Sagittula sp. P11: one gene and its partners. The protein of the gene in region 1 interacts with the protein of each later gene in a pairwise test. Links are inferred from orthologs where the notes say so. Each region holds a gene or a part of one and is shown in the gene's direction. Other genes may lie near its edges. The genes, in order: lpdA, CDO87_RS01825 and odhB.

Region 1 (3,122 bases):
ATTCCGCCGATCCCGAAGGTCGACTTCTCGAAGTTCGGGCCTGTTGAGGACGTGGAAATGCCGCGGATCAAGAAGATCTCCGGCCCCGCGCTGCACCGCTCGTGGCTGAACATCCCGCATGTCACCCACAACGACGAAGCCGACATCACCGAGCTGGACAAGTACCGCAAGGAAATGGACACGATGGCCAAGGAAGACGGCTATCGCGTCACGCTGCTGTCCTTCGTGATCAAGGCCTCGGTCTCGGCGCTGAAGGAGCACTGGGAAGTGAACTCGTCGATCCACCCGGACGGCGACAAGCTGATCAAGAAGGACTTCTACAACATCGGCTTCGCGGCGGACACGCCGAACGGCCTGATGGTGCCGGTCATCAAGGACGCCGACCGCAAGGGCCTGGTGGAGATATCCAAGGACCTGATGGAGCTCAGCTCCAAGGCCCGCAAGGGGGAGCTGAAGTCCGGCGACATGCAGGGCGCGACCTTCACCATCTCGTCGCTCGGCGGGATCGGCGGCACGTCCTTCACCCCCATCGTGAACGCGCCGGAGGTGGCGATCCTCGGCCTCACCCGGTCGAAGATGGCCCCGGTCTGGGACGGCGAACAGTTCGTCCCGCGCCTCATGCAGCCGCTGTCGCTGTCCTATGACCACCGTGCCATCGACGGCGCGCTTGCCGCACGCTTCTGCGTGACGCTCAAGACGCTGCTCGGCGACATGCGCAAGCTGATGTGGTGAGCGACATGGACATCAAGGTACCCGATATCGGCGATTTCAAGGACGTTCCCGTGGTCACGGTCCTCGTCTCGGTGGGCGACACCGTGGCGGAAGAGGACGCCCTGATCGAACTGGAATCCGACAAGGCGACCATGGAGGTGCCCTCTTCGGGCGCCGGCAAGGTCAAGGAAATCAAGGTGAAGGAAGGCGACCGCGTGTCCGAGGGCGACGTGATCGTCGTGCTCGAAGGCGCGTCGGGCGGCTCCGGCGGCCCGGAGTCCGGCGACAGCGAAGGCAAGTCCGAGGAGAAGGCCCCCGCCAAGGAGGCGCCGAAGGCCGTCGAGGCCAGCGGCACCGCCACAGGCCCCGGCGATGTCCACGCCGAGGTGGTCGTTCTGGGCTCCGGCCCCGGCGGCTACACGGCTGCGTTCCGTGCGGCGGACCTCGGCAAGTCGGTGGTGCTGATCGAGAAGTACGACAGCCTAGGCGGCGTCTGCCTCAACGTCGGCTGCATCCCCTCGAAGGCGCTTCTGCACATGGCCAAGGTCATCACGGAGGCGGAGGAGACCGCGCACCACGGGCTCAAGTTCGGCAAGCCGGAGATCGACCTCGACGCGCTGCGCGGCTTCAAGAACGAGGTGGTCGGCAAGCTGACCGGCGGCCTCGACGGGCTGGCCAAGCAGCGCAAGGTCAAGGTGGTGAAGGGCTTCGGCAAGTTCACCGGGCCGAACATGATCGACGTCGAGGGCACCTCGGTCAGCTTCGACCAGTGCATCATCGCCGCCGGATCGGAACCTGTGGCGCTGCCCTTCATCCCGCATGACGATCCGCGGGTGATCGACTCCACCGGCGCGCTGGAACTGGCCGACATCCCGAAGCGGATGCTGGTGCTGGGCGGCGGGATCATCGGGCTGGAGATGGCCTGCGTCTACGACGCGCTGGGGTCGAAGATCACGGTCGTCGAACTGATGGACCAGATCATCCCGGGCGCCGACAAGGACGTGGTCAAGCCGCTGATGCAGCGCATCAAGGGCCGGTACGAGAACATCTTCCTCAAGACCAAGGTCACCGGGGTCGAGGCGAAGGACGACGGCCTGCACGTCACCTTCGAGGACGAGAAGGGCGAGTCCTTCTCCGACACCTTCGACAAGGTCCTGGTGTCGGTGGGCCGCCGTCCGAACGGCAAGAAGATCGACGCCGACAAGGCGGGCGTGGCGGTGGACGACCGCGGCTTCATCGCCGTGGACAGCCAGCAGCGCACCGGCGTGTCGCATATCTTCGCCATCGGCGACGTGGTGGGCCAGCCGATGCTGGCGCACAAGGCGGTGCACGAAGGCAAGGTCGCGGCAGAGGTCTGCGCCGGAGAGAAGCGCCACTTCGACGCCTTGGTGATCCCGTCGGTGGCCTATACCGATCCGGAGGTCGCATGGGTCGGCCTGACGGAAACGCAGGCCAAGGAGCAGGGCATCAAGGTCGAGAAGGGCGTGTTCCCATGGGCGGCCTCGGGGCGGTCCCTGTCGCTGGGCCGGAGCGAGGGCATGACCAAGCTGCTCTTCGATCCGGAGGATCAGCGCGTCGTCGGCGGCTGCATCGTCGGCCCCAGCGCGGGCGACCTGATCGCCGAAGTGGCGCTGGCCATCGAGATGGGCGCCGATGCGGTCGACCTGGGCCACACGATCCACCCGCATCCGACCCTGTCGGAGACGGTGAACTTCGCGGCGGAGATGTTCGAGGGCACCATCACGGACCTCATGCCGCCCCGGAAGAAGAAGCACTGAGATCCTGTAGGGTGGGGCTTTGCGCCACCCTCCTTCCGAACGAAGCGGGGCGCGCCGATCACCGGCGCGCCCCTTCTTCGTCGAACCCTGTCACTAGATACGGAACAAGGGCTGCAGCAGACGCGGGAGGAAGCTGCGGAATTTCAGCGGCGCGTCGGTCACGGCAAGGCAGATGCAGTCGCCCGAGATGTCGGCCACGGGCATGTGCTGGGTGTCGCCGTCGGCGACCTCCACGTCGCCGCGGGCATAGCGGCCGTCCTCGTCTGAAAACGCGCCCTGCAGGACCAGCGTCAGCTCCAGCCCGTTGTGGCCGTGGTCCGGCACGGCGGTGCCCGCCGGGATATACAGCAGCCGTGCGGTGGCGCCCGGAGCGGTGGGCAGGATCGCCTGCTTCACGCCCATGCCCAGCGGACGCCAGCGCACGTCCTCCAGCCCGCCGCCGATGTAGTCGACCAGCGGGGCCGGAACGACCGGGTCGGTCTTCGGCATGTGGATCGGGCGCTCCTCGGGAGCGGCGCCGCGCACGGCGGCCAGCGCGCGGTCCAGCGCGCCGTCGTCCATCGCCACGGCGTCGGTGTCGTCCAGCAGCGCGCCGCCGACTGCCTCATGCGCCTCCACGGCGGCACGGCAGGT
Region 2 (3,241 bases), 1.5 Mb from region 1 along the record:
CGTCCCGCAGACGGCAGAGACCGAACAAACTGCGGCCCAGCCCCCCCAGCCGAACCACTACCCGGCGATTCGCATGCACCCGGCGCTCGCCGCCCAACGCGCCGCCGAAGCCGAGGCCCGCAACTCCGCCGCACGGAAAGACGCGCCGGCACCGGCCACACGGCCCACAGTCCAGCCCGCGCCAGCCTCCATCCAGCCGCTGCGCGTGCAGCCCGCCGCTGCCGCCGTCCAGCCGCTCCGCCCGCAGCCTGCGCCCGCGGCGCCACGCGCCTCCGCACCGGAAACGGGGGGCGCCGACGACACGCCGCGGCCCGTCTTCCAGACCTCCCGGCGCAGGCTCGGCGTGACCTCAGGCGCGCTGATGTCCGCCTGACCCAAGAAAACCCGCGGAACACAAGGCGAACACACCTTCCCCTTCCGGCGCCCCGGCGTTAGATTGACGCCATGAGCAGCTACGACGAATTCGACGCATTCGAGGCGTCTTCGCTTTCCGCCCGCGCCATGGCCGCGCGCCCGCACCCCTATCTGGACGAGCTGAACCCGGCCCAGCGGGAGGCTGTCGAACATCTCGACGGGCCGGTCCTGATGCTGGCCGGGGCCGGCACCGGCAAGACCAAGGCGCTGACCGCCCGCGTGGTGCACCTGCTGAACACCGGCCGCGCCCGCCCGAACGAGATCCTCAGCGTGACCTTCACCAACAAGGCCGCGCGCGAGATGAAGAACCGCGTCTCGAACATGCTGGGTCAGGTGGTGGAGGGGATGCCATGGATGGGCACCTTCCACTCCATCTGCGTGAAGCTGCTCCGCCGCCACGCCGAACTCGTGGGGCTGAAGTCGAACTTCACCATCCTCGACACCGACGACCAGCTCCGCCTGCTCAAGCAACTGGTGCAGGCGCATGGCATCGACGACAAGCGCTGGCCCGCCCGCCAGCTGGCCAACATCATCGACGGCTGGAAGAACCGCGCGCTGACGCCCGACAAGGTGCCCGCCGCCGACGCGGGCGCCTACAACCACAAGGGCCCCCGCCTTTACGCCGAATACCAGGAACGCCTGAAGGAGCTGAACGCCACCGACTTCGGCGACCTGCTCCTGCACATGGTGACGATCTTCCAGACCCACCCGGACGTGCTGGAACAGTACCAGCGCTGGTTCCGCTACATCCTCGTGGACGAGTATCAGGACACTAACGTCGCGCAGTACCTCTGGCTGCGGCTGCTGGCGTCAGCGCACAAGAACATCTGCTGCGTGGGCGACGACGACCAGTCGATCTACGGCTGGCGCGGCGCCGAGGTGGGCAACATCCTGCGGTTCGAAAAGGACTTTCCCGGCGCGCATGTGGTGCGGCTGGAACAGAACTACCGCTCCACCCCGCACATCCTCGCCGCCGCCTCCGGCGTGATCCGGGGCAACTCGAACCGCCTCGGCAAGGAGCTCTGGACCGATCGGCAGGAGGGCTGGAAGGTCCGCCTGATCGGTCACTGGGACGGCGAGGAAGAGGCGCGCTGGGTCGGCGAGGAAATCGAATCGATGCAGAACGGCACGCGCCGGATGCGGCCGTTCAGCCTCGACGAGATGGCGATCCTCGTCCGCGCCTCGCACCAGATGCGCGCCTTCGAGGACCGCTTTCTGACCATCGGCCTGCCCTACCGCGTCATCGGCGGCCCCCGCTTCTACGAGCGGATGGAGATTCGCGATGCCATGGCCTACTTCCGGCTGGTGGTGTCGCCCACCGACGACCTCGCGTTCGAGCGGATCGTGAACACGCCGAAGCGCGGCCTCGGCGACAAGGCCCAGCAGACCATCCAGCGCATCGCCCGCGAAAACGGCGTCTCCCTGCTGGACGGCGCGGCGCTGGCGGTCGAGCAGAAGGCCATCACCGGCAAGGGCGCCAAGGCGCTGGGACAACTGGTGGCCGACCTCGCGCGCTGGGGCCGGATGACCCGGGCCACGGTCGCGGTGGACAGCGACGACGACGTGATCGACGACCTGGCCCAGCCGATGAATGCCCGGCCGGAGGTCAGCCACGTCGAGCTGGCGCAGATCATCCTCGACGAATCCGGCTACACGGAGATGTGGCAGAACGACAAGACGCCGGAGGCGCCGGGCCGGCTGGAAAACCTCAAGGAACTGGTCAAGGCGCTGGAAAGTTTCGAGAACCTGCAAGGTTTCCTCGAACACGTCAGCCTTGTCATGGACAACGACACCGACGAATCCGGGGCCAAGGTCTCGATCATGACGCTGCACGCCGCCAAGGGGCTGGAGTTCCCCGCCGTCTTCCTGCCCGGCTGGGAGGACGGCCTCTTCCCCTCGCAGCGGTCGATGGACGAAAGCGGCGTTAAGGGGCTGGAGGAAGAGCGCCGGCTCGCCTACGTCGGCATCACCCGGGCCGAGGAATGCTGCACCATCAGCTTCGCGGGCAACCGCCGGGTGTTCGGCCAGTGGCAGTCGCAGATGCCCTCGCGCTTCGTCGACGAGCTGCCCGAGGAACACGTGGAGGTGCTGACGCCCCCGGGCCTTTACGGCGGCGGCGGGTTCGGCGCGGCGCAGGGCGGGTTCGGCGGGGCGTCCTCGACGCTGGAAACCCGCGCGGCAGAGGCGAATGTCTACAACTCGCCCGGCTGGAAGCGCCTGCAGGCGCGCTCCGGCGAACGCCCGGTCAGCCAGCCGCGCGAATCGAAGACGCAGGTGATCGACATGCAGGCGGTCTCGGCCTTCACCGTGGGCGAACGCGTGTTCCACCAGAAGTTCGGCTACGGCGCCGTCACGGGGATCGAGGGCGACAAGCTGGAGATCGCCTTCGAGAAGGCCGGGACGAAGAAGGTGGTCGCCCGATTCCTCTGCGCCGCGGACGACATTCCGTTCTGATCTGGTCTGACCTGATGCCGGGCCGCGCGGGCCTCCGGGGCCGAAATCCGCGCAACCGTGCCTTCGCCTGTTCGCAAGCGCCGCGCGGCGTGCTATCCCGTTGCCCACGCTCACATTCAGGGAAGTCCCGTGCACCGCAAGACACCGCTCCGGATCGCCGCCGCGCTGGTCCTTTGCCTTCTGTCCGGTCCACTGGCCGCGCAGGACCCGGTGGTCAACTTCGCGCCCGAAGACGCGGACATGGCCGCCGCCATCGAGGAGGCGCGCAGCAATCTCGACTTCGTCCTGGCCCGGCTGGCGACGGAGGATGGCGGCCTGCACCCGGCGCTGAACCTCAAGGCACGGCTGCCCGTCAATCACTTCGACGTCGATG
Region 3 (3,034 bases), 970 kb from region 1 along the record:
GTCTGGAACGCTTCCTGCAGCTCTGCGGCCAGGACAACTGGATCGTGGCCAACTGCTCGACGCCAGCGAACTATTTCCACATCCTGCGCCGCCAGTTGCATCGGTCGTACCGCAAGCCGCTGATGCTGATGACGCCGAAGTCGCTTCTGCGCCACAGGCTCTGCGTCTCGGAGATGGAGATGTTCACCACCGGCTCGTCCTTCCACCGCGTCCTCTGGGACGATGCGGAAACCGGGCATTCTGAAACCAAGCTGGTTTCGGACGACAAGATCAAGCGCGTCGTCATGTGTTCGGGCAAGGTCTACTATGACCTGCTGGAAGAACGCGACGCGCGCGGTCTGGACGACGTCTACCTGCTGCGGGTCGAACAGTTCTATCCGTTCCCGGCGATCAGCCTCGTCAAGGAGCTGGAACGCTTCAAGCAGGCAGAGATGATCTGGTGCCAGGAAGAGCCCAAGAACCAGGGCGCCTGGTCCTTCATCGAGCCGAACATCGAATGGGTCCTCGGCCGCATCAAGGCAGAGCATCCGCGCCCGCGCTACGTGGGCCGCGCCACCTCGGCCTCGCCCGCAACGGGCCTGGCCTCCACCCACAAGGCACAGCAAGCCGCGCTTGTCGACGAAGCGCTGACGATCGAATGAACCCACGGCCGCGAGGCGCAAGGGTATTGAAAAAGGAAGTGAAGACATGACCGAAGTACGCGTCCCCACCCTTGGGGAATCGGTGACCGAGGCCACCGTGGCCACCTGGTTCAAGAAGCCGGGCGACAGCGTTGCCGTGGACGAGATGCTGTGCGAGCTGGAAACCGACAAGGTGACGGTGGAGGTGCCATCGCCCGCCGCCGGCACCCTCTCGGACATCGTGGCGAAGGAAGGCGACACCGTTGGCGTCGACGCGCTGCTTGCCAACATCGCGGAGTCCGGCAACGCCGGCCCCGAGGAGACCAAGCCGCGCGCGAAAGAGGCGGAGACCAGCAGCGGCAGCGCCTCCGGCGGCGGCGACAGCGTGGACGTGATGGTGCCGACGCTCGGCGAATCCGTGACCGAGGCGACCGTCTCCACCTGGTTCAAGAAGGTTGGCGACAGTGTCACGCAGGACGAGATGCTGTGCGAACTGGAAACCGACAAGGTGTCAGTCGAAGTACCCGCACCGGCCTCCGGCACGCTGACGGAAATCGTCGCCCAGGAAGGCGACACGGTCGAAGCCAACGCCAAGCTGGCGGTGATCGCTTCCGGCGAGGGTGTCTCCGCCGCGCCGAAGGCAGAGGCCGAGCCGAAGGACACGCAATACTCCACCCCGCCCGCCGGCAACGGCGGTCCGGGCAAGGACATCAAGGATGGCCCGGCAGCCGAAAAGGCCATGGCCGAGGCGAACGTCTCCCGCGATCAGGTGAAGGGCACCGGCAAGGACGGCCGCGCGACGAAGGCCGATGTGGCCGCCGCCGTGGCCGCTGCGAACGCCTCCCCGGCAGCCTCCACTCCGGCCTCTGCGCCGCGCGCCCCTGTCGCGGCCGAGGACGAGGCGCGCGAGGAGCGGGTGAAGATGACCCGCCTGCGTCAGACCATCGCCCGCCGCCTGAAGGACGCGCAGAACACCGCCGCGATCCTGACCACCTACAACGAGGTGGACATGACCGAGGTCATGGCGCTGCGGTCGGAGTACAAGGACCTGTTCGAGAAGAAGCACGGCGTCCGTCTGGGCTTCATGTCCTTCTTCACGAAGGCCTGCTGCCACGCGCTGAAGGAGGTTCCCGAGGTCAACGCCGAGATCGACGGCACCGACATCGTCTACAAGAACTTCGTGCACATGGGCATCGCGGCGGGCACGCCGCAGGGTCTGGTGGTTCCGGTCATCCGCGATGCCGACAGCATGTCGTTCGCGGAAATCGAGAAGGCGATCAACGAGAAGGGCAAGCGCGCCCGCGACGGCAAGCTGTCCATGGCAGAGATGCAGGGCGGCACGTTCACCATCTCGAACGGCGGCGTCTACGGCTCGCTCATGTCCTCGCCGATCCTGAACCCCCCGCAGTCCGGCATCCTCGGCATGCACAAGATCCAGGACCGCCCGATGGTCATCAACGGCGAGATCAAGATCCGCCCGATGATGTACCTTGCCCTGTCCTACGATCACCGCATCGTCGACGGCAAAGGCGCGGTGACCTTCCTCGTCCGCGTGAAAGAAGCGCTGGAAGACCCGCGCCGTCTGCTGATGGACCTGTGATGGTGGGTTGAAAACCCACCCTGCGGCGGGCGCACACGGGTGCGCCTGCCAACACTGAACGGTGCGAGACGGGTCCATGGCAACGCCGGGAACAGCCGAAGACATGCACGCCGACATTGCGCGTCTTGCGCATGGTGTCGATGTCTACCGCGCGTGGCGGATCGCCCTGCATCGGCTGGCTTTCGGAACTGACCCGGCCATGACCACCATTGTCGAACCCGGCCATGTCTTTACCGACGTTCTGGGGGATGCGCCGGACAGGTCGAGGTTACGCTTCGTCCTCGACGAACTGCGGATGTGGTATGACGTGACCGGCAACGAGCTTTCGGACATCATGCGCGGGAGCGCCGAGGGTGCCGCGGAGGTGCGGGCCTTTCTCGACCAATTTCGCGCCGAGGCGTGCTTTGGGTTTTTCGAGGCGGGCGGCATGGTCCAACGCACGGCAGAAAAGGTGCTGACGCGCGGACGGGTCGCCACACGCGACGAATGGTACAAGCTGGCCGACTTGGCGAACCTGACGGACCAGAAGATCCTGACGGCGGAGGAGACGGCCCGGTTGCAGGGCTTGTTGGCCGACTACGAGGCGGCGCAATGACGTCAGCTTTCACCGATGCCATCCGCCGCCGCCGCGCGTTTTCCCTGCCGGGGTACAGAACCCTTGCGGAGGAGGGTTTCGACGGCGACTACGTGTCGCCGATCCAGATGACCAGCGGCAACCTCACCGGCCCCATGCTGATCTCCAAGGACTGGCTGGATGCGCCCTCCGCCCGGGCGCATCGGGCGCTGTTGCAAGAGGGCGGCTACCTGCCCGGCA

Evidence for each region.
Region 2: the proteins of lpdA (region 1) and CDO87_RS01825 interact in binary tests that used the Escherichia coli proteins (3 or more experiments, as listed by UniProt). The link is inferred for Sagittula sp. P11 from one-to-one orthologs.
Region 3: the proteins of lpdA (region 1) and odhB interact in binary tests that used the Escherichia coli proteins (3 or more experiments, as listed by UniProt). The link is inferred for Sagittula sp. P11 from one-to-one orthologs.

Annotation. Positions count from the first base shown.
Region 1 is NZ_CP021913.1:1,884,726-1,887,847, reverse strand. What follows is about bases 144-3,113. They hold lpdA (dihydrolipoyl dehydrogenase), read left to right. Parts: upstream 144-737; coding sequence 738-2,489; downstream 2,490-3,113. Other genes in these bases: CDO87_RS09230 (ChrR family anti-sigma-E factor), read right to left, coding at 2,583-3,113; aceF (dihydrolipoyllysine-residue acetyltransferase), read left to right, coding at 144-732. Outside these bases: more of aceF, read left to right, coding at 1-143; more of CDO87_RS09230, read right to left, coding at 3,114-3,122. UniProt on the Escherichia coli protein: Lipoamide dehydrogenase is a component of the glycine cleavage system as well as of the alpha-ketoacid dehydrogenase complexes.
Region 2 is NZ_CP021913.1:377,197-380,437, forward strand. What follows is about bases 68-3,156. They hold CDO87_RS01825 (ATP-dependent helicase), read left to right. Parts: upstream 68-444; coding sequence 445-2,868; downstream 2,869-3,156. Other genes in these bases: CDO87_RS01820 (hypothetical protein), read left to right, coding at 68-373; CDO87_RS01830 (YegJ family protein), read left to right, coding at 2,998-3,156. In the rest of the region: more of CDO87_RS01820, read left to right, coding at 1-67; more of CDO87_RS01830, read left to right, coding at 3,157-3,241. UniProt on the Escherichia coli protein: A helicase with DNA-dependent ATPase activity. Unwinds DNA duplexes with 3'-5' polarity. Translocates on single-stranded DNA with 3'-5' polarity. Initiates unwinding more efficiently from a nicked substrate than double-stranded DNA.
Region 3 is NZ_CP021913.1:911,538-914,571, forward strand. What follows is about bases 72-2,953. They hold odhB (2-oxoglutarate dehydrogenase complex dihydrolipoyllysine-residue succinyltransferase), read left to right. Parts: upstream 72-687; coding sequence 688-2,220; downstream 2,221-2,953. Other genes in these bases: CDO87_RS04440 (2-oxoglutarate dehydrogenase E1 component), read left to right, coding at 72-641; CDO87_RS04450 (hypothetical protein), read left to right, coding at 2,297-2,815; CDO87_RS04455 (hypothetical protein), read left to right, coding at 2,812-2,953. In the rest of the region: more of CDO87_RS04440, read left to right, coding at 1-71; more of CDO87_RS04455, read left to right, coding at 2,954-3,034. UniProt on the Escherichia coli protein: E2 component of the 2-oxoglutarate dehydrogenase (OGDH) complex which catalyzes the second step in the conversion of 2-oxoglutarate to succinyl-CoA and CO(2).